4 regions of the Micromonospora sp. WMMC241 genome follow, and region 1 is predicted to be linked to each of the others. Evidence: riboswitches for the same ligand, from Rfam matches in the RefSeq annotation. Region 1 holds a riboswitch; each other region holds the start of a gene.
The links. Region 1 has a riboswitch for cyclic di-AMP ahead of O7598_RS29445 (C40 family peptidase). Riboswitches for the same ligand answer to the same signal wherever they lie in the genome.

Region 1 (5,149 bases):
CTGCTGACCCGGCGTACTGCCGGTGTCGCGACGTCGACCCTCGCGCTGCTGCTCAGCACCGCGGCCGTCGGCGTCGTCCCCGCTGCTTCGGCCTTCTCGGCCGCCCCGGCCGGCGTCTGCGCCGAGCCGGCCGACGCCCACGCCGACGCCCGCGTCGCCAAGGGCGGCCACGCCAAGCTCGACCCGAACCACCTGACCGCCAAGCAGGTACGCGAGCGCGAGGCCGACCTCGCCACCGCGCAACGCGAGCGGGCCAACTTCCGGACCGGCGCCGTCGCCCCGCTGGCGACCGTCACCATCCCGGTCGTCGTGCACGTCATCCAGGAGAACAGCACCCGGGCCGGCGGCAACATCCCGGACTCGCTGATCAACCAGCAGATCAGCGTGCTCAACCAGGCGTACGCGGGCTCGACCGGCGGCGCGGCGACCGCGTTCTCGTTCCAGCTCACGAAGATCAACCGGGTGACCAACGCGTCGTGGTACCCGATCGTGCAGGGCTCCTCGGCGGAGCGGTCGATGAAGACCTCGCTGCGCACGGGCGGCAAGAACACGCTCAACATGTACCTGGGTGAGCTGAGCGACGGCCTGCTCGGCTGGGCGACGTTCCCGAAGCGGACGCTGGACAAGATGGACGGCGTGGTCGTGCTCAACGAGTCGCTGCCCGGCGGCACGGCGACCAACTACAACCAGGGCGACACCGGCACCCACGAGATCGGCCACTGGCTGAACCTCTACCACACCTTCCAGGGCGGCTGCTCCGGCTCGGGCGACAGCGTCTCGGACACCCCGGCCGAGGCCTCCCCGGCGTACGAGTGCCCGACCGGCCGTGACACCTGCTCCACCGCCGGCAAGGACCCGATCACCAACTTCATGGACTACACCTACGACTCCTGCATGTACCAGTTCACCGCCGGCCAGGCGAGCCGCATGCTCACCGCGTGGAACGCCTACCGCGCGGCCTGACCTGCCGCACCACGAAACCGGCGCCGGCTCTGTCCTTGCGGACAGGGCCGGCGCCGGTCGTTCGCGGGCCTGGCCGAGCCACCGCGACGACCCGGTCGTCGCCGGGTCAGGCGGCCGGCCGACGGGTATCGAACCCGTGTCGGCCGCGCCGATCCTCCGCCGGGACGAGCGGGTCGTCACGGCGAGCCGGCGCGGCCCTCAGTGGGTCGAGCGGCTCGTGCCGGGAAGCCGGCCCGGATCCACGCGGGTCGAGCCAGAGCCGCACCTGCGGCCCTCCGGCGCCGGACCGGACCACCGGATCGCGCCGGGTCAGCATGGCCACGTCGACCGTGAACTCGAACAGCCGCCAGTCGCCCTGCGGCGTCGCCCGGCCGAGCCGGGCCAGCCGGGCCACCGTGGCCGGGTCGGACACCGGGCGGGCGCGCCCCGCCACGTAGGCCTCGTCGTCGCTCTCCTCCGGCGGGAACGAGTGCAGCGCGTAGCGGCCGTCGCGTTCGAGGTCACGCCGTTTCGGCGAGTCGATGACGAAGCACCAGAGCCCGTCGTCGGTGATCAGCGGGGACACCGGGTGCACCCGGGGGCCGCCGTCTGCGCGGACCGTGGCGAGGTAGCCGAAGCCCGGCCCGTACTGCTGGATCAGAAGGCGGATCTCGTCGGCGAGGCGGGGCTCGTCGGCGGCGAATTCGGACCAGGAAGCCATGTCGACATTCTATCGAACACGTGTACGAGAGCGCAGTCCGACACGCAGGTCACCCGCACCGGTCGCTATGGTGTTCCGATGCTGCTCTCCGACCGCGACCTGGTCTCCGAGATCAAGGCGGGCACGCTCGCGCTGGAGCCCTTCGAGCCCACGCTGGTGCAGCCGTCCAGCATCGACGTACGCCTGGACCGGCTGTTCCGGGTCTTCAACAACCATCTCTACACCCACATCGACCCGTCGATGCAGCAGGACGACCTGACATCGATGGTGGAGGTGCCGGAGGGGCAGCCGTTCGTGCTGCACCCGGGCGAGTTCGTGCTCGCGTCCACGCTGGAAGTGATCTCGCTGGGCGAGGAGTTGGCCGGCCGGCTGGAGGGCAAGTCGTCGCTGGGGCGACTCGGCCTGCTGACCCACTCCACCGCCGGCTTCATCGATCCGGGCTTCTCCGGCCACGTCACGCTGGAGCTGTCCAACGTGGCGAACCTGCCGATCACGCTCTGGCCGGGCATGAAGATCGGTCAGCTGTGCATCTTCCGGCTCTCCTCGCCGGCCGAGCACCCGTACGGGTCGGCCGTCTACGGTTCGCGCTACCAGGGCCAGCGCGGCCCCACGCCGAGCCGCTCGTGGCAGAACTGGCGCACCTGGCCGACGCGCTGACGCCGCCCGCCGCCTGTTAAGAGGGGCCCCCTGTTATGCGGAATGCGTTAACAGGGGGCCCCTCCTTACATCTCAGCCGGGGCGGCCGTAGCTGTTGATGTCGCCGTCGTCGACGCGCTTCATCGTGATGGGCTTGCCAGACTGGGAGGCGTGCACCACCCAGCCGTCGCCGACGTACATGCCCACGTGGTGCAGGTCGCCGTAGTAGAAGACCAGGTCACCGGCGCGCAGCTCGGCGCGACTGACTCGCTGGGTGACGTTGTGCTGCTGACGGGCGTTGTGCGGCAGTGACACACCGGCCTTGGCCCAGGCGGCCATGGTCAGGCCGGAGCAGTCGAAGTGGTCCGGGCCGGCGGCGCCCCAGACGTAGATCTTGCCGATCTGGGCGCAGGCGAACTTGACCGCCACCCCGGCCGCGCCACCGGGATATCCGGCGGGGCAGGGGGCCGGCCGGAGCGGACCACCGCCACCGTTGCCGTACACCTTGAGCCGCAGCTTCTGCAGCTTGGCGATCTCGGCATCGATCTGCTTCTTCTTCGCCGCGAGCTGCGCCTGGGTGCGGCTCAGGTCGGCGACCATCGCGTCCAGCGGCTTCTTCTTCGCGGCCAGCTCGTCGCGCAGCTCGGCGATGTCGCGCACCTGCTCCTGCTGGTGGTGCGCGAAGCGGTCGAGCATCTCCAGGCCGCTGACCAGTTCGCTCGGCGAGCGACTGCCCAGCAGGGCGTTCACGGTCGAGAGGTTGTCACCCTTGTACGCGTCGGCGGCGAGGCCGCCGACCTGCCCGAGCGCGGCGTCCACCCGGGCCTGGAGCGGGGCGATCTGCCTGCCGAGCGCATCGGCCTGCCGACGCCGCACCGCGAGCTGCTCGCGTACGGCGTTGACCTGCTCGATGACGGGTTCGAGCTTGTTCCAGTCGCGGTCGATCTGCGCCTCGATCTCGGCGACCGACGGTTCGGCGTGGGCCGCCGTCGCGCCACCGGTCAGGACGACCGCGGCGCCGACCAGGGCGGCGATTGTGGTGGTGAAACGGGACCAGCGGGAACGCGGCACGACTGCGGACCGGTCGACAGACCGGCTCGACGTCGGCCGCGGGGCATGGTGTGCCACCGGGCGTCCGTACTCCTTCGTCTGACCGCCTACCGGGTTAGCTGACGGGTTCGGGCGGGAAGGGAGCCGCCCTACCGCAGTGGCTGCGGATTCACCCCAGGTACCTGGGTCCCCGGTTCGCCCGTGGGCGACTCGGCGGTGTCGGACCGTCACCGCCCGGGTTGGACGATGAAACTGGCGGCCGACGATTGACCAGAGTAGGTACCTCTGTTATCGATCCGCAACCCGAACGACCGTGACACTCCGTACCGAATCTGCCGGACGAACGCGAGTGAAGCTTTCTTTCACGTCAGATTACCCACCGGAAAGGTATTGACCCTCCCGGGCCAACGGAGTGAGGGTTGGGGACGCAGTGACCCCCATCCCTGTCCAGGAGGTTCGATGCACCTCTCACCCCCGCCCTCGGGCGGACGGATACTGCTCGCCGCCGCCGTGGCGACAGCCGCCGCGCTGGCGACCACCGGCCCGGTGACCGCCGCGCCACCGACCGCGCCGTCCGCCGGAGACCGGCAGCAGCAGTACGCCGCCGCGGCGGCCGAGTACGGCGTGCCGCAGAACGTGCTGCTCGGCGTCTCCTACCTGGAGTCCCGCTGGGACGCCCACCCGGGCCAGCCCAGCACCAGCGGCGGCTACGGCCCGATGCACCTGACCGACGCCACCCACGTGCTCGCCCTGCCCGGCAGCGCGCACGTCGACGAGGACGAGGACCCGCGCGGCGACGACTCGCGCCCGCTCACCCTCGACCCGGCCACCGCCGCCGCGCCGGCCCGGGAGACGCCGCTGCCGACCGCCTCGCTGCAGACGCTCGCCACCGCCGCGACGCTCACCGGCCTCGACGCGCAGAAGCTGCGCACCGATCCCGCCGCGAACATCCGGGGTGGCGCGGCGCTGCTCGCCTCGTACCAGAAGGCACTGGGTGGGCCGGTCGGCGCCGGCAGCGACCCGGCGGCCTGGTACGGCGCGGTGGCCCGCTACTCCGGCGCGGACACCGCCGACGCGGCGGCGGCCTTCGCCGACGAGGTCTACGACCAGCTCGGCCAGGGCGCGAGCCGCACCACCGACGACGGGCAGCGGGTCACGCTGGCCGCCACCGCCGCGCGCCCGGACCGCGCCGCCCTGACCCGGCTCGGGCTGCGGCACGCCGCGCGGCCGGACGGGCTGGAGTGCCCGGTGCGGCTGGCCTGCGAGTGGATCCCCGCGCCCTACGAGCAGCTCAGTGCCGACCCGGGTGACTACGGCAACCACGACCTGGGCGACCGGCCGAAGCAGCAGAAGATCGAATACATCGTCATCCACGACACCGAGGGCTACTTCGACCCCAGCGTCGACCTGGTGAAGCGGGCCGACTACCTGGGCTGGCACTACACGCTGCGCTCGGTGGACGGCTACGTGGCCCAGCACATCAAGGCCAAGGACGTCGGCTGGCACGCCGGCAACTGGTACGTCAACGCCAAGTCCATCGGCCTGGAGCACGAGGGCTTCGCCGGCCAGGGCACCTGGTACACCGAAGCGATGTACCGCAGCTCGGCGAAGCTGGTCCGGTACCTGGCGCAGAAGTTCGGCATCCCGATGGACCGGCAGCACATCATCGGTCACGACAACGTGCCCGGCACCACCGCCGGCACGGTCAAGGGCATGCACTGGGACCCGGGGCCCTACTGGGACTGGTCGCACTACTTCGACCTGATGAAGGCGCCGTTCCGGACCACCGGCACGTCGCGC
Region 2 (5,149 bases), 3.6 Mb from region 1:
GTGGTGGCCCACGAGATCGGCCACGGCATCGACGACCACACCCCGGGCGGCATCTCCGGCGGCGGCACCCAGGAGTTCGTGGCCGACACGTTCGGCGCGGCCACCGAGTGGTTCGCCAACGAGCCGTCCAGCTACGACGCGCCGGACTTCCTGGTCGGCGAGAAGATCAACCTGGTCGGCTCCGGCCCGATCCGCAACATGTACAACCCGGGCGCTCTCGGCGACCCGAACTGCTACTCCAGCAGCGTCCCGGGTGGCGAGGTGCACGCCTCCGCCGGACCGGGCAACCACTGGTTCTACCTGCTGGCCAACGGCAGCAGCCCCACCAACGGCCAGCCGTCCAGCTCCACCTGCAACAGCAGCAGCGTGACCGGCCTGGGCATCCAGAAGGCCATCAAGATCATGTACAACGCGATGCTGCTGAAGACGTCGTCCTCGTCGTACCTGAAGTACCGCACCTGGACGCTGCAGGCGGCGAAGAACCTCTACCCGACCGGCTGCACCGAGTTCAACACGGTGAAGGCGGCCTGGGACGCGGTCAGCGTGCCGGCGCAGTCCGGTGACCCGACCTGCTCCGGCGGCACCACGCCCACGCCGACCGCCACCACCACCCCGCCGTCGGGCGGCTGCTCCGGCAACAAGCTGGCCAACCCCGGCTTCGAGTCCGGCAACGTGAACTGGACCGCCTCCTCCGGCGTCATCACCACCGACAGCGGCCAGGCCGCGCACGGCGGCTCGTACAAGGCGTGGCTCGACGGCTACGGCTCCTCGCACACCGACACGCTCAGCCAGTCGGTCACCATCCCGGCCGGGTGCAAGGCGACGCTGACCTTCTGGCTGCACATCGACAGCGCGGAGTCCACCACGACCACCGCCTACGACAAGCTGACCGTCAAGGCCGGCAGCACCACGCTGGCCACCTACTCCAACCTGAACAAGGCCACCGGTTACGTGCAGCGATCCTTCAACATCTCGTCGCTCGCCGGCACCACGGCGTCCATCTCGTTCAGCGGCGTGGAGGACGCCTCTCTCCAGACGTCCTTCGTCGTCGACGACACCGCGGTCACGCTGAGCTGACCACGACGCGAACGGCCGGCCGTCACCCTCGGAGACGGCCGGCGGTTCCGCGCCTCCAACTCCCGGCTCCCGGCCCGCCCGGCTCCCGGCCCGCCCGACTCCCGGCCCGCCCGACTCCCGGCCCGGCTCCCCTCCTCGCCGGCTCCCCGCCCGGCCGACTCCCCGCCCGGCCAGCTCCCCGCCCGGCCGACTCCCCGCCCGGCCCGGCCCGGCCCGGCCGGAGATCTTGGTACGGATCGGCCCCTATAGGGGCCCTTTCGTACCAAGATCTCGGCCGTTCCCGCTGTTCGGACGCTCCATCCCGACAAGCGGGAAGAGGCAGCCGCATGTGGCGCGCGTTCCTCCGGCAGGGACAGCGGGCGGCACGGCGGGATGAGTCGCCGTCGGATAGGCCGGCACGTCACTCGATCCGGCACGTCAGGCAGGGCGACCGACCAAGCGGGCTGGTCACTCAGACCGGGTTGACCGCTCAGACCGGGTTGACCGCTCAGGCAGGGGTGATGACTCAGGCAAGGGTGATGACTCGCGCAGGGACGGCCACTCAGGCAGAGGTGATGACTCGCGCAGGGGTGACGACGCAAGCAGGGGTGACGACGCAAGCAGGGAGGTCGGTCAGGCAGGGTGGGCGGCGCGGGTCACCGCGTCTCGGTCGCGGCGGATGCGCGCGGCCACCTCGTGCATCGTCCGACTGAACAGCTCCGCCTGGTCGGGCAGGCCGCCGAGCCGGGCGGCGAGCGCGTCGGTGTCCGCCCGGGCGGAGTCGCCGACCCGCGCGTCCAACTCGCTCAACGCGTCGTTGACGGCGTCGACCAGGTGTCCGCAGAGGACCTCCAGCGACACGTCGGCCAGTTCCGGGTCGACGACGACTGAATGCAGCCGGCCACCCTGGACGGCGACCGCCCGGACCCGGCCGCCGGCGGCCGCGCCCTCGGCCCGGAGCAGCTCACCCGGCTCACCGTCGGCGAGCCCGCAGGCCCGGGACCGCATCGCGGCCAGCGCCTGCTGCGTGCGGGTCAGCAGCTCGTCGAGGCTCGCGGCGGCCGAGAACGCATCGTTGGTCATATCCGCGCTTTCTTCACGTCTTAGCCGAGCCTCGTGACCATAGCAACCACCGGCGACGGAACCTCGTCACCCGCCGCGCCCGGCCGGCCGTCGACGCCGGGAGCAGGACGGACGCCCACCACCCCCGGCGTGTCGCGACGACGAACGCCCGACCGGATGACCCGGCCGGGCATGTCGTCGCCGGTCGCCACGACGCGGTCCGAGGAGTCGTGCCGCCGGCCCACCGGATGCGTCACGGACACGGCAGCCACACGGACCGCGGGACCTGCCGCGAGCCGGGGATCAGCGCAGGCTCAGCCGCTGTCCTGGAAAGATCAGGCTCGGGTCCGCACCGACCACGGCACGGTTGCGCGCGTGCAGGGCGTGCCAACCGCCGGCGACGTGCTTCGCCGCCGCGATCTCGGACAAGGTGTCGCCGGGGCGTACCAGATAGGCGCCGGTGGCCGGCGCGCCGCGCCGCTCACCGGCCGACGGGCGCGGCGAGGCGGCCTTCTTCGTGGACGTGGTCGAGGCCTTGCCGGCCTTCGTACCGTTCGTGCCGCGCGACCCGGCGGTCCGGCCGCTCGAACCGGCCTTGTCGCCGCCGGACCGGGCCTTCTTGCCACTGGACCCGGCCTTCTTGCCGCAGACCGGCCAGGCGCCGATGCCCTGTCCGTCGAGGACCCTCTCGGCGACGGCGATCTGCTCGGAGCGGCTGGCCAGGTCGGCTCGGGCGGCGTACTTCTGGCCGCCGTGACCGTTCCAGGTGGACCGGGAGAACTGGAGCCCGCCGTAGTAGCCGTTGCCGGTGTTGACGTGCCAGTTGCCGCCCGACTCGCAGCGGGCGACGGCGTCCCAGTTCACGCTCGCGGCGCTGGCCGGCGCGGCCGGCCCGAACAGGGCCGCGGCACCGGTGGCGGCACCGGCGACGAGCGCGGCGACCACGGTTCGGCGGCGGCGGGTTGAGTATGCAGTTGACATGTGGATTCCTCCACGCCGACGAGGTGAGCTGTCGGGTTCGGGCCGAGGAGCCCGGCCGCCGGTGGCGGCTTCACCCCGAGGTGACGTGCACCGTGGAACGTGTGGGTCCCCCGCTCCCGCCCGAGGTTCGGGTACCACCGGGCCGGTGGCGGGACTAGGCGTTACCGGCCCGTGGTGTCCGCGACTGCGAACGGAACCGACGCTAGGGATGATTTGCGACGATCGCCCGCTTCTTGTGACGTTCTTCACCCGGCCGGACTACCGCGTCCAGGGTGGCGGGTCCACCGCCGCCGGCCCGCTGACGGGGCTACCGTGGGCCGGGACCGGGCAAGATCGCGCAAGGAGCGGGGCGGATGACCGACAACGGACACGAGCTGGCATTCGGCGGCTTCCTCACCCCCGACGCCGGTCGCCCCGACCAGGTGGTCGCGCTGGCCACGCTCTGCGAACAGGCCGGGCTCGACCTGGTCACCTTCCAGGACCACCCCTATCAGCCGGCCTTCCTGGACACGTGGACGCTGATGTCGTACGTGGCCGCCGCCACCGACCGGATCGGTCTGGCCGGCAACGTGCTCAACCTGCCGCTGCGCCAGCCGGTGGTGCTGGCCCGCAGCGTGGCCAGCCTGGACCTGCTCACCGGCGGCCGGGTCGAGCTGGGGTTGGGCGCTGGCGCGTTCTGGGACGCGATCGAGGCGACCGGCGGGCGGCGACTCACCCCCGGCGCGGCGGTCGACGCGCTCGACGAGGCGATCCAGGTCATCCGCGAGGTCTGGGACGCCGAGCGACGCGGCATGATCCGGGTGGCCGGCGAGCACTACCGGGTGGTCGGGGCGAAGCGCGGGCCGGCGCCGGCGCACCCGGTGGGCATCTGGGTGGGCGCGTACAAGCCGCGCATGCTGCGGCTGGTCGGACGGGCCGCGGACGGCTGGCTGCCGTCGCTGGCGTACCTGCCGAAGGGACCGGACGATCTGCCGGCGCTCAACGCCCTCGTGGACGAGGGCGCGCGGGCCGCCGGGCGCGATCCGGGCTCGATCCGCCGGATGCTGAACGTCACCGGCACGTTCAGCCGCTCGTCCACCAGCTTCCTCGCCGGGCCGCCGGAGCAGTGGGTCGAGGAGCTGGCCGGCCTCACCCTGGAGCACGGCGTCACCACGTTCATCCTCGGCAGCGACGAACCGCGCGCCATCCAGCTCTTCGCCCAGGAGGTGGCGCCGGCCGTCCGGGAGCTGGTCGCCGCCGAGCGCACCACGCCGGGTAGCGGGGCCCGCGCCGTGGCCGAGGAGCAGGCCGCCGCCGGCGGTCCGACCACGCTCGCGGTCACCCCCACCCCCGACCCGGGGGTACGGCGCAGCGCCCGCCGCCTCTGGGACGAGACGACCCGTCCGACCGCCCCGCCGCCACCGGCCGGGCACGTCTACCCGGCTCGCGGACAGGCCGCCGGGCAGCACCTGGTGGACGTGCACGACCACCTGCGCCAGGAGCTGGCCCAGGTGCGCGACCTGCTGGAGCAGGTCCGGCGTGGGGCGGTGTCGCCGGGCGGAGCCCGGGCCGCGCTGAACGCGATGACCATGCGGCAGAACGACTGGACGCTGGGCGCCTACTGCGCCGCGTACTGCACCGTGGTGACCCAGCACCACGGCCTGGAGGACGCGTCGATCTTCCCGCACCTGCGCCGCTCCGACGCCGGGTTGGGGCCGGTGCTGGACCGCCTGGAGCAGGAGCACGTGGTGATCCACGGAGTGGTGGAGAGCGTCGACCGGGCGCTGGTGGAGCTGATCGGCTCGCCCGGGGACTTCACCGCGTTGCAGGAGGCGGTGGACCTGCTCACCGACACGCTGCTGTCGCACCTGTCCTACGAGGAGCACCAGATCGTCGAGCCGCTGGCTCGGCACGGTTTCTTCCCCGGCCAGCTGTGATAAGCGGGGGCCCCTCCTATCGCCCAGGCGATAAGAAGGGGCCCCTCCTTGCATCTACAGGTTGCGGGCGAGACGGTCGGCGAGGATGCGGGTGAAGTGGGCCGGGTCGGCCAGTTCCCCGCCCTCGGCGAGCA
Region 3 (5,149 bases), 470 kb from region 1:
CCCACCTGCTGGTCGGCCTCCGCCGGGTGCCGGAAGCGGCCGCTGGGGTTGATCGTGTATTCGTTGCGACGACCCACCCGGGTGCGGCGCAGGTAGCCGCCGGTCTCCAGGTCGGCGACGATGGCCTGGGCCGCCCGCTCGGTGACGCCCACCTCGTCGGCCACGTCCCGCAGGCGCGCGGTGGGGTTGCGCGCGATGGCCAGCAGCACATGCCCGTGGTTGGTGAGGAAGGTCCAGTTGCGGCGGCTCCCGTCCTCCCCTGGTGTCGTCGCCATGGTGGTCATCGTATGGCTTCCCGGGTCCGCGCTCGGACCCGGCGCGGGCAGGCACCGTGACGTATGAAATCCGTATCACGAAATCTTGACGTGCCTTCGGCCACGTGTGACCGTGGGTCGCGAGGTCGACACGGCTGTCGACCGGCCTGGTCGTTCCGCCCGAGGACGAGGTGAGCAGCGATGACCCCGACCACCCCTGACGAGGCACTCGCCGAACTGCGGGCCGGTAACCACCGGTTCGTCACCGGCGTGCCGCAGCACCCGAACCAGGACGCCGGGCGGCGGGCGGCGGTCGCCGACGGCCAGCACCCGTTCGCGGTGATCGTCGGCTGCTCCGACTCCCGGCTCGCCGCCGAGATCATCTTCGACCGGGGCCTCGGTGACCTCTTCGTGGTGCGGACCGCCGGGCACACCGCCGGCCCCGAGGTGCTCGGCAGCGTCGAGTACGCGGTCACCGTGCTCGGCACGCCGCTCGTGGTGGTGCTCGGCCACGACTCGTGCGGCGCGGTCCAGGCGGCCCGCGAGGCGGTCCGCACCGGCTCCGCCCCGGCCGGGCACCTGGGCGCGGTGGTGGACGCCGTGTCGCCCAGCCTGCTCCGCGCCGCCCGGCAGGGCGTCGAGGATCTCGACGGCATCGTCGACGTCCACATCGCGCAGATCGTGGAGACCCTGCTGGCCCGCTCGACGGTGCTCGCCGAGCGGGTGGCCGGCGGGGCGTGCGCGGTGGTCGGCATGTCGTACCGGCTCAGCGGCGGCGAGGCGCGGACGGTGGCGCAGTCTCCGGCGACGCTGCCCACGCCGGCCGCACCGGCGGACCCGGCGCTCGCCGCCGGCTGAGTCGCATCCTGGACACACGAGGAAGGGGCCGCCCGAGGGCGGCCCCTTCCTCGTGCGCCTGTCGCGTCAGAGCAGCGACATGTGCACGTGGTCGGTGTGGTTGGAGGGTCCGCTGTAGGAACTCCAGCCGGTTGCCGGGAACCAGATCTGCCGGTTCCAGATCACGTAGTAGATGCCCAGCCGGTCCGCGTTGCGGATGAGGAAGGCGGCCACCTCGTTGCCGTACCGGCGGGTGTCGTTGTTGTGCCACGGCGAGAAGCCGCTGTTCTGCAGCGACCAGTCGCAGGCCTTGCCCTTGGGGTGCTCCCACGGCCCGCCCGGACGGTAACAACCCACGAAGCGGTTGAAGCCGGCGCGCTTGACCTCCTTGTACGCGTGCAGCGTGCGCGGCGTGACGCATCCCGAGGTGGTGGGGTCGTTCTCGCTGCACGACTCCGACTTCCACCCGCCGTCGGCGGTGCGGCCGGGGCCGACCTTGGCGACCGGCGAGGTGGCCGAGACCAGGCCGCCGGTGAAACCGAGCCCACCGACAAGCTTCAGCGCCTTCTGCGCCTCGGTCCGCTCGCGGGCCATCGCGTTGGTCTGCTTCTCCTGCTCGCGCACCTCGGCGTCGGCGGCGATCTTGGCCTGTTCGGCGCGGGTCCTGGCCGCGTTGATGGCGGCGAGCCGCTGCGCGTTGTAGAGGTTCAGCTCGTCCAGGGCGCTGGCGCGTTCGACGAACGAGTCGGGCGACCGGCTCTCCAGCAGCATCGCCATCGCGCCCATCCGACCGGTCCGGTAGGACTGCGCGGCGATCTGGTTGACCTGCGGGCTGAGCGCCGCGAGGTCGGCCTCCGCCGCCGCCTTCTCGGCGGTCAGCCGCTTCTGGCGCTCCTGCGACTTGGTGAGCTTCGACTTCGCCTGGAGGTAGGACCGGTTGGCGGAGTCGATCGCCTCGGTGATGAGCGGCGGTTCGTCGTCCTCCGCGTGCCCCGAGGGCTTGGGGGCGGCGGCGTGCGGGGCGGCCGTCGCGGGGGTCGGCCCGACCAGCACGGCGAACGCGGCAAGCACGGCCACCACGGGTGTCGACCAGCGGCGCAGGGGTGCCGTCACAGTGTTCCCTTCCGTCGACCGCCGACCGGGTTAGCTGACGGGTTCGGGACGGAAGTGGCCCCTACCGCTCGCGCGGATTCACCCCATGTACCTGGTTCCCCGGTTCGCCCGGAGGCGATTGGGCGGCGGCACCGCAGGCGCCGGTGCGCGCCTTCGGCGGTGACCGGGGGCGAGGTTACCCGAGATCCCGACCGGGGATCTACGTCCGGAAGCCGACCAATCGCGAGAATTCGACATTGCCCAGCGTGAGCAGCATCGCGTTTGACGTCGGCCGTCACGCTGCGGAGTGTCACCATGCGGCCTCCGTACTCCTCGGCTCGCCGGGCCGCCGCCCGCCGAGCGCCTCCAGCGCCTCGTCCCGCCCCGGCGGCGGCGGGGCCGCCGCGGGTGGCGGGGCGGCGGCGTCCGGTCCGCGCCGCCCGGCGGTGGTGACGACCGCGGCCAGCGCGGTGGTCAGCGGTACGGCGGCGATCAGGCCGAGCGTGGCGACCGCGCTGCGGACGATCTCCTGGGCGAGGAACTCGCTGGTGAGGATCTCGCCCACCGGGCGGGAGTCGGCGACCAGCAGGAGCAGCAGCGGCAGCGAGGCGCCCGCGTAGGCCAGCACGATGGTGTTGACGGTGGACGCGATGTGCGCCCGGCCGACCCGGGTGGCCGCGCGGTAGAGCTGCCGCCGGGACAGCCCCGGGTTGGCGCGCGCCAGCTCGGTGACGGTCGCCGCCTGGGTGACCGTGACGTCGTCCAGCACGCCCAGCGAGCCGATGATGATGCCGGCCAGCAGCAGCCCGTGCAGGTCGACGTCACCCTGGAACATGGACAGTGTGGTGGCGTCCTCGCTGCCGAAGCCGGTCAGGTGCGTGGCGCCGGTGGCCAGCGTGCCGAGCACGCCGGTGACCACCAGGCTGCCGAGCGTGCCGAGCACCGCCACCGAGGTCTGCGCGCTGATCCCGTGCGTCAGGTAGAGCACCACGAACATGATCAGCGCGGCGCCGACGATCGCCACCGGCAGCGGGGAGCGACCGGCGCCGATCCCCGGCAGTACGAAGCCGAGCAGGATGGCGAAGCTGGCCACCAGCCCACCGAGCGCGGCCAGCCCGCGCCAGCGGCCGAACGCGACGATTGCGGCGGCGAAGAGCGCCACCAGCCAGATCAGCGGCGTACCGCGCTGGTGCTCGGCGATGTTGTAGGCCTTGACCGCGGGGTCGGCCGGGTCGGTCAGCTCGACCAGGATCACCTCGTCGCCGACCTCCACCCGGGGCGCTCCGGGCCCCGCCGGGATCGGCGTCTCGACCTGCCGGCCGGCGTCCGGGCCCTGCTCGGCGGCGACGGTGACGGTGCCGCACGGGCCGTCGTCACCCGCCGGCGACTCCGGGGTCGGCGGGCAGGGCTCGGTCACCACCCGGGTCACCGTGCCCTGGTGGCGCGGCACGTTCGCGCCGCCGGCCGGCTCCGGCCCCTGCCGGGGCCAGAGCACCAGAGCCGCGATCACGGTGAGCACGAAGAGCGGCACCACGGTCGCGACGAGGATCCGGCGTACCCGTGGCGACGCGGGGGCGGCGGGGCTGTGGTCGGCGCCCACGGCGTCTCCCAACTGTCGACGGCGACCCGGTCACCGGCCCGGTCGCTCCCCGGCCGGCGCGGACGCGTGCTGACCACGTCCGGTCGTCGCCGGGCCATGGTAGCCAGCCCCATTCGGACACCCCTCGCCTCACCGCCCCCGCGATCTTGCAGTTGGCGCCCCGGCAATGCCGGCAAACCGGGCATCGCGGGGGCCGAAACTGCAAGATCGACGAAAGGGGGGAGGGGGTCAGCCGCGCTTCATGAGGCGGCCCACGGCGGCCATCATCTCGGTGGCCATCTCGTCGGCGCGGCCCTCGGCGGCGCCCTCGTGCATGCAGTGCCGGGCGTGACCGTCGAGCAGGCCCAGGGCGACCTTGTCCAGCGCCGCCTGGATGGCCGAGATCTGGGTCAGCACATCGATGCAGTACCGGTCGTCCTCGACCATCTTCTCGATGCCACGCACCTGGCCCTCGACGCGACGGAGCCGGGCGAGGAGCTGGTCCTTGCTGGCGGTGTAGCCCCGGATCGGGGTGGACGGCGTGGTCATGCGTCGAGGATAGCGTACCCCTCGGGGGTATGGTAACGTTCGGCTTGTACCCCCAGGGGGTATCGGATCGGAGGGCGAGATGGACACCACCTACCAGGTGAACGGCATGACCTGCGGCCACTGCGTCAACGCCGTCAGCACCGAGCTGACCGCGCTGCCGGGCGTCACCGACGTCCAGGTCGACCTGGCCACCGGCCGGGTCACCGTCACCAGCCAGAGCCCGCTGGACGCGGACGCCGTCCGCGCCGCCGTCGACGAGGCCGGTTACGACCTCGCCGAGGCGTGACGGGCCCGGCAATCCGTCAACCGGAGGAGGCACCATGAACACGGCGACGAAGCTGAGCGGCTTCGCCCTCGGCCTCGCGGCGGTGTTCGGCGGGGCGTTCGGGATCGGCCACCTGGCCGGTCCCGCCGCTCCGGCCACCGAGACCAGCCACGACACCACCGACACCGACCACGGGACCACCGACACCGACCACGAGGCCGGCGCCACCGGCCACGGCGACGAGGGATCGGCCGACGCCGCGCACCTGCCCGGCGGGCTGCTCGTCTCCGAGCGCGGCTACACGTTCCAGCCGATCGCCGCCCCCGCCGGTCAGTTCGCGTTCCGGATCACCGGCCCGGACGGCAGGCCGGTCACCCGCTACGAGGTGGCCCACGACAAGCGCATGCACCTGATCGTCGCCCGCCGGGACCTGTCCGGCTTCCGGCACGTGCACCCGGAGCTGGCCGACGACGGCACCTGGCGGGTCGCCTCGCCGCTCGCCGGGCCCGGCGTCTGGCGCGCGTTCGCCGACTTCACCCCCACCGGCGGCGAGGCGCTGACCCTCGGTGTCGA
Region 4 (5,149 bases), 5.0 Mb from region 1:
CTCGGTGACCTGAGCCGGCAGGGCGAGCTGCATCCCCTGATCGTCCGGGTGCGGCAGCTGCCGCCCCGGCCGGGCGCGCTGGCCAGCTACGCGATCACCGACCGGCTGGAGCTCGGTCCGCTGCACTTCCCGATCACCTACCAGGCGGACGTGCTGATCGCCAACGACGACGAGGTGGTCACCGTCGCCCGCCAGCAACCGGCGACGACGGTACGCAACCACACCCGGCTGCGCGACGAGCCCGACGGCGTGGTGCGGATCGACGTGGAGATCACCCTCACCGCGCCCGCGCCGCTGCTCGGTTACGCGTTCCGCCAGGCCCGGGCGGCCCACCTGGGGCTGGCCGCCCGCCTCGGCGCGACCCTGGAGGGCCGGCCGGCCTGACTCGGTGGGGTCAGCCGGGCCGACCCCGCCGCATCCGCCCCCACGGCTTGTAGGTGGACAGCACGGTGGCGATCAGCAGCAGCGTCGTGGAGACGGCCGGCGGCACCACCAGGTCGACCCGCAGGTGCGCGTCGGCGGTGTCGGCGAGCGCGCCGAGGTGCCGGATCCGGGGGGTCAGCAGGAGCAGCACCAGGCCGAGCATGACGGTGGTGAGCGCGAACTTCACCAGCACCCAGCGCCAGCGCAGCAGGCCCCACGGGGTGAGCAGCGCGCTGGCGGTCCCGATCAGCCAGACCGCCACGCTCAGCGGCGCGAACAGCCAGGTGACCAGCAGCGCCGCCGCCGGGTAGACCACGTCGGGGTCGGCGCCGCGCAGCCCGGCGATGCCGAGCGCGAGCAGCGTCAGGTCGCTGCCGAGCCAGCCCAGCGAGGTGGCCAGGTGCGCGGTGAGCAGCGCCTTGCGGCCGGCGGGCGAGAGTCGTCTCATGCCCCGATCGTCGCCCCGTCGCGCGGCCCACGTCGTGGGCCGCGCGACGACACCGGGCGTACGTCGTGTGGCGTAGTGCTCAGTAGACCGACAGGTGCACGTGGTTGGTGTGGTCGCTGGACGGGTCGCCGTTGCCGCCGCTGTACGACTTCCAGCCGCTGCTGGGCAGCCAGATCTGCCGGAACCAGATCACGTAGAGCACGGCGAGCCGGTCGGCGTTGCGGATGAAGTAGGCGGACAGGTTGTTGCCGTACGTCTTGTCGCCGCCGCTGGCGACGCCGCCGAAGCCGTCCTTCTGCGCCGCGAAGTCGCAGGCCCGCCCCTTCGGGTGCTCGCCCGAGCCGCTGGGCCGGTGGCACGAGACGTACCTGGTGAAACCGGCCGCCTTGGCCTGCTGCAACGCGTGCAGCGTGCGCGGGGTGATGCAGCCGCTGGCCGGCGTCGGGTCGTTGACGCTGCACGACTCCGCCGGCCACGAGCCGTCGGAGTTGCGTTTGGCCGGCTTCGCGTTCGCCGTGGACGTGCCCCGGACGCTGCCGCCGCCACTGCTGCCGCTGCTGCCACTGCCGGCGGCCGGCCGCCGGTTGGCGACCTCAAGCGCCCGCTCGGCCTGGTCCTTGCGCTTGGCCATCAACGTGACCTGCTTGCGCTGCTCCCGGATCTCGCCGTCGAGCGCGCCGCGGGTGCGGATGGCCTCGTCCCGGGTGGTGATCAGGTCGCGCAGCGTCCGGTCCTCGTGCGCGGCGACCGTCTCCAAGGCCGCGGCCCGGTCCATGAAGCCCTCGGGGCTGCGGCTGCCGAGCAGCGCCGCGGCGGTGCCCATCCGGCCGGTGCGGTACGCCACCTCGGCGATCTCGCCGACCTTGGCGTCGCGCTCGGTCAGCTCCACGTCGATCGTCTTGAGCCGGTCGTTGAGCTGCTTCTGCCGGGTCACCGAGCGGCTCAGCGCGGCCTTGGCCTCCAGCCAGCCCTTGCTGGCCGCGTCGAGCTGATCGCGCAGCGCCGGGGTGCCGCCCTCGTCGTCGTCGCCGGGTGCGGCGGCGAGCAGGCCGGTCGGGGAAGTCGACCGTGCCGCCGAGGCGGGGGAGACCGGGACGGTCCCGACGCCGAGGGCCAGCGTCGCGACGAGCAGGGCCGCCAACCGGGCGGCCGTCCGTCGTGCAGGTGCCACTGTGGGCATTCGTGTGTCCTTCCGTCAACCGCCGACCGGGTTAGCTGACGGGTTCGGGACGGAAGATCCCTACCGCTGACGCGGATGCACCCCACGTACGTGGTTCCCCGGCTCGCCCTGCGGGCGATTAGGCGCCGGCCGCGCCCTCGGGTGCCGGAGTGACGCCCGAGGTGTGGCCGCGACCGAGCCTACCGGCGCTGCCCGGAGCCGGCTCCGCCGACCGGAGCCAGCTACCGGGCAAAACCGGCATAAGCCAACAATAAACACAGTGATTTAAGTCTGTCCTAATTACCACTCGGTCGGACCGCAGGCCCCGGCTGACGCTCCGGGTTCGATCTGCAACGTGGCGTGGTCGATCGAGAAGTCCTCGTGCAGCGCGGCCCGGGCGGCGGCCAGCACGCCGGCGACCTCGGTGCCGGCGTCGACGGTCAGGTGCGCCGAGGCGACGTCCATGCCCGAGGTGAGTGTCCAGACGTGCAGGTCGTGCACCTCCGCCACGCCGGGCACGGCGGCCAGCCGGTCGTGCACCGCGGTCACCTGGAGGTGCTCCGGCGCGGCCTGCACCAGGATGCGCACCGCGGCGCGGCCGAGCCGCCACGTGCGCGGCAGGATGAACAGGCCGATCGCCACCGCGACCAGCGGGTCGGCCCACCACCAGTCGGTGAGCGCGATGACCAGCGCGGCGCCGATCACGCCGAGCGAGCCGAGCAGGTCGCCGAGCACCTCCAGGTACGCCCCGCGCAGGTTGATGCTCTCCTGGGCGCCGGAGCGCAGCAGCGCGAACGCGGCGACGTTGGCGAGCAGGCCGAGCACGGCGACCACCAGCATCGGCCCGGCGAGCACCTCCGGTGGCTCGCCGAACCGGCGTACCGCCTCGACCAGGACGTAGATCGCGACGGCGCCGAGCAGCACCGCGTTCGCCAGCGCCGCGAGCACCTCGAGCCGGTAGAGCCCGAACGTCCGCTGCGGATCGGTGCGGGCGCGCCGGGTGGCGCTGATCGCCGCGAGCGCCATGCCGATGCCGAGCACGTCGGTGAACATGTGCCCGGCGTCGGAGAGCAGGGCCAGCGAGCCGGTCGTGACGGCGGCCACCGCCTCGACCAGCATCAGCACGGTGAGCAGCGCGAAGGCGGCCCACAGTCGCCCCCGGTGGCGGTGCGCCGCGTTGGCCACCGCATCGCTGTGGTCATGACCTGCGCCCACGCACACACCCTCCGCCCCGTGCCCCGGCCGGAACCAATCTATGCTCACATCGCTATGTGTGCAAGTGAGGGTGTCCTCACCCCACCGGGTCGAGGGTGGTCAGGCGCTGGGTGGCCCGGGAGAGCGCCACGTAGAGCGTGCGGACCCCGGAGCCCGGATCGGCCCGGATCTCACCCGGCGCGACCAGCACCACACCGTCGTACTCCATGCCCTTGGCCTGCAGGCTGTTGACCACCTGGAGCCGGCCGGCGCCCAGCTCGCCCAGCCAGCCGGCGACCTCGTCCCGGCGCGGCACCGGCGTGATCACGCCGACCGTCCCCTCCACCTCGGCCAGCAGCACCCGGGCCGCCTCGACCGTGGCCGTGGGCAGCTCGGCCGCGGCCACGGTGCGCTGGACCGGCGGCACGCCCGTCGACCGCACCGCGTCGGGCAGCGCCAGGTCCGGGTACAGCCGGCGGATCTCCGCCGCCGCCACCGCGAAGATCTCCGCCGAGTTGCGATAGTTGGTGGTCAGCTCGTAGCGGTGCCGCCGACGCCGCCCCAACGCCTGGTCCCGGGCCCGGTCCAGCTCCTGCGGGTCCCCGGTCCAGGCGGTCTGCGCCGGATCGCCGACCACCGTCCAGGACGCCAGCCGCCCGCGCCGCCCGACCATCCGCCACTGCATCGGCGAGACGTCCTGCGACTCGTCCACCACCACGTGGGCGTAGTCGCGGTAGTCCACCGGGCGCTCCCGGGCCGCGGCCCGCGCGGCACGCTGCCGATCGGCGTACGTGCTCAGCTCGCGCACGCCGCCGGCCAACTGGTACGGGTCGCGCTTCGGCCGGGCCCGCCGCACCGGCGTGCCGAGCAACGCGTCCAGCTCGTCCAGCAGGGCGATGTCGGCGACGGTCAGCCCGTCGGTGTCCAGCGTCCGGTACGCGTCGGTGAGCAGCCGGATCTCGGCCGAGGAGAGCACCCCGCCGGCGTACCGGCGCAGCCGCTCCGGCCGGGCCAGCCAGCCCAGCACGTGCCGCGGGTGCAGCCGGGGCCACCAGGCCTTGAGGAATTCGCGGAACTCCGGCCGCTCGATGATCTCGTCCTCGAACGCGGGCTGCTCCGGCAGCCGGCCCACCCGCAGCGTCCGGGCCTGCGCGAAGAGCGCGGCGAGGACCGCGTCGAACGCCGCCCGACGCACCTCGTTGCGACGCGCGCCCCGGGTCAGCGTCCGGTCCCGCACCGCGTCCAGCGCCGGCCGGTCCAGCCGCAGCAGCTCACCGCGGTAGAGCAGGCGCAGCTCCGCCGGGGAGTCCGGCACCGCGTCCCGGGTGGCGCGCTCCAGCACCCGGCGCATCCGCAGCGAACCCTTCACCGACGCCACCTCCGGCGGGTCCGTCCGGGTCGCGGACAGGCCCGGGAAGAGCGAGCCGAGCGAGTGCAGCGTCGCGGTCTCCTCGCCGAGCGACGGCAGCACCGACGCGATGTACTCGACGAACACGCCCGACGGACCGACCACCAGGATGCCGCCGCCGGCGTACCGGGACCGGTCGGAATAGAGCAGGTACGCGGCCCGGTGCAGGGCCACCGCCGTCTTGCCGGTGCCCGGGCCGCCGGAGACGATCGTGACGCCGTTGCCGGGGGAGCGGATCGCCTCGTCCTGCTCCCGCTGGATGGTGGCCACGATGTCGCGCATGCCCCGGCCGGTGGCCCGGGACAACGTGGCCAGCAACGCGCCGTCGCCGACCACCGCCATGTCCGGCGGGGCGGCCTCCGGGTCCAGCAGGTCGTCCTCGATCCGGGTGACCTTCTCGGCCGCGGACTGGATCGTGCGCCGGCGCACCACGCCGCGCGGCTCGGCCGGCGTGGCCTGGTAGAACGCGGCGGCGGCGGGCGCCCGCCAGTCCACCACCAGGGTCTCGGCGTCGTCG

Region 2: linked by a shared signal. The riboswitch ahead of O7598_RS13120 (LysM peptidoglycan-binding domain-containing protein) and the one ahead of O7598_RS29445 (C40 family peptidase) in region 1 are both predicted to bind cyclic di-AMP.
Region 3: linked by a shared signal. The riboswitch ahead of O7598_RS27090 (coiled-coil domain-containing protein) and the one ahead of O7598_RS29445 (C40 family peptidase) in region 1 are both predicted to bind cyclic di-AMP.
Region 4: linked by a shared signal. The riboswitch ahead of O7598_RS06890 (coiled-coil domain-containing protein) and the one ahead of O7598_RS29445 (C40 family peptidase) in region 1 are both predicted to bind cyclic di-AMP.

What each region holds. Positions count from the first base shown of each region.
Region 1 covers NZ_JAPZBF010000001.1:6,451,088-6,456,236, forward strand. Annotated here, with positions in the region: gene O7598_RS29430 (zinc metalloprotease) at 1-963, shown strand, start outside; gene O7598_RS29435 (pyridoxamine 5'-phosphate oxidase family protein) at 1,070-1,663, opposite strand; gene dcd (dCTP deaminase) at 1,742-2,320, shown strand; gene O7598_RS29445 (C40 family peptidase) at 2,393-3,370, opposite strand; cyclic di-AMP (ydaO/yuaA leader) riboswitch at 3,438-3,575, opposite strand; gene O7598_RS29450 (N-acetylmuramoyl-L-alanine amidase) at 3,809-5,149, shown strand, end outside.
Region 2 covers NZ_JAPZBF010000001.1:2,827,085-2,832,233, reverse strand. Annotated here, with positions in the region: gene O7598_RS13130 (M4 family metallopeptidase) at 1-1,077, shown strand, start outside; gene O7598_RS13125 (YbaB/EbfC family nucleoid-associated protein) at 1,690-2,139, opposite strand; gene O7598_RS13120 (LysM peptidoglycan-binding domain-containing protein) at 2,422-3,099, opposite strand; cyclic di-AMP (ydaO/yuaA leader) riboswitch at 3,098-3,242, opposite strand; gene O7598_RS13115 (LLM class flavin-dependent oxidoreductase) at 3,453-5,015, shown strand; gene htpG (molecular chaperone HtpG) at 5,070-5,149, opposite strand, start outside.
Region 3 covers NZ_JAPZBF010000001.1:5,982,341-5,987,489, reverse strand. Annotated here, with positions in the region: gene O7598_RS27100 (helix-turn-helix transcriptional regulator) at 1-284, opposite strand, end outside; gene O7598_RS27095 (carbonic anhydrase) at 456-1,112, shown strand; gene O7598_RS27090 (coiled-coil domain-containing protein) at 1,179-2,204, opposite strand; cyclic di-AMP (ydaO/yuaA leader) riboswitch at 2,209-2,339, opposite strand; gene O7598_RS27085 (YibE/F family protein) at 2,494-3,783, opposite strand; gene O7598_RS27080 (metal-sensitive transcriptional regulator) at 4,012-4,311, opposite strand; gene O7598_RS27075 (heavy-metal-associated domain-containing protein) at 4,391-4,597, shown strand; gene O7598_RS27070 (hypothetical protein) at 4,632-5,149, shown strand, end outside.
Region 4 covers NZ_JAPZBF010000001.1:1,417,247-1,422,395, forward strand. Annotated here, with positions in the region: gene O7598_RS06880 (SRPBCC family protein) at 1-384, shown strand, start outside; gene O7598_RS06885 (hypothetical protein) at 395-871, opposite strand; gene O7598_RS06890 (coiled-coil domain-containing protein) at 951-2,051, opposite strand; cyclic di-AMP (ydaO/yuaA leader) riboswitch at 2,057-2,186, opposite strand; gene O7598_RS06895 (cation diffusion facilitator family transporter) at 2,331-3,245, opposite strand; gene O7598_RS06900 (HelD family protein) at 3,322-5,149, opposite strand, start outside.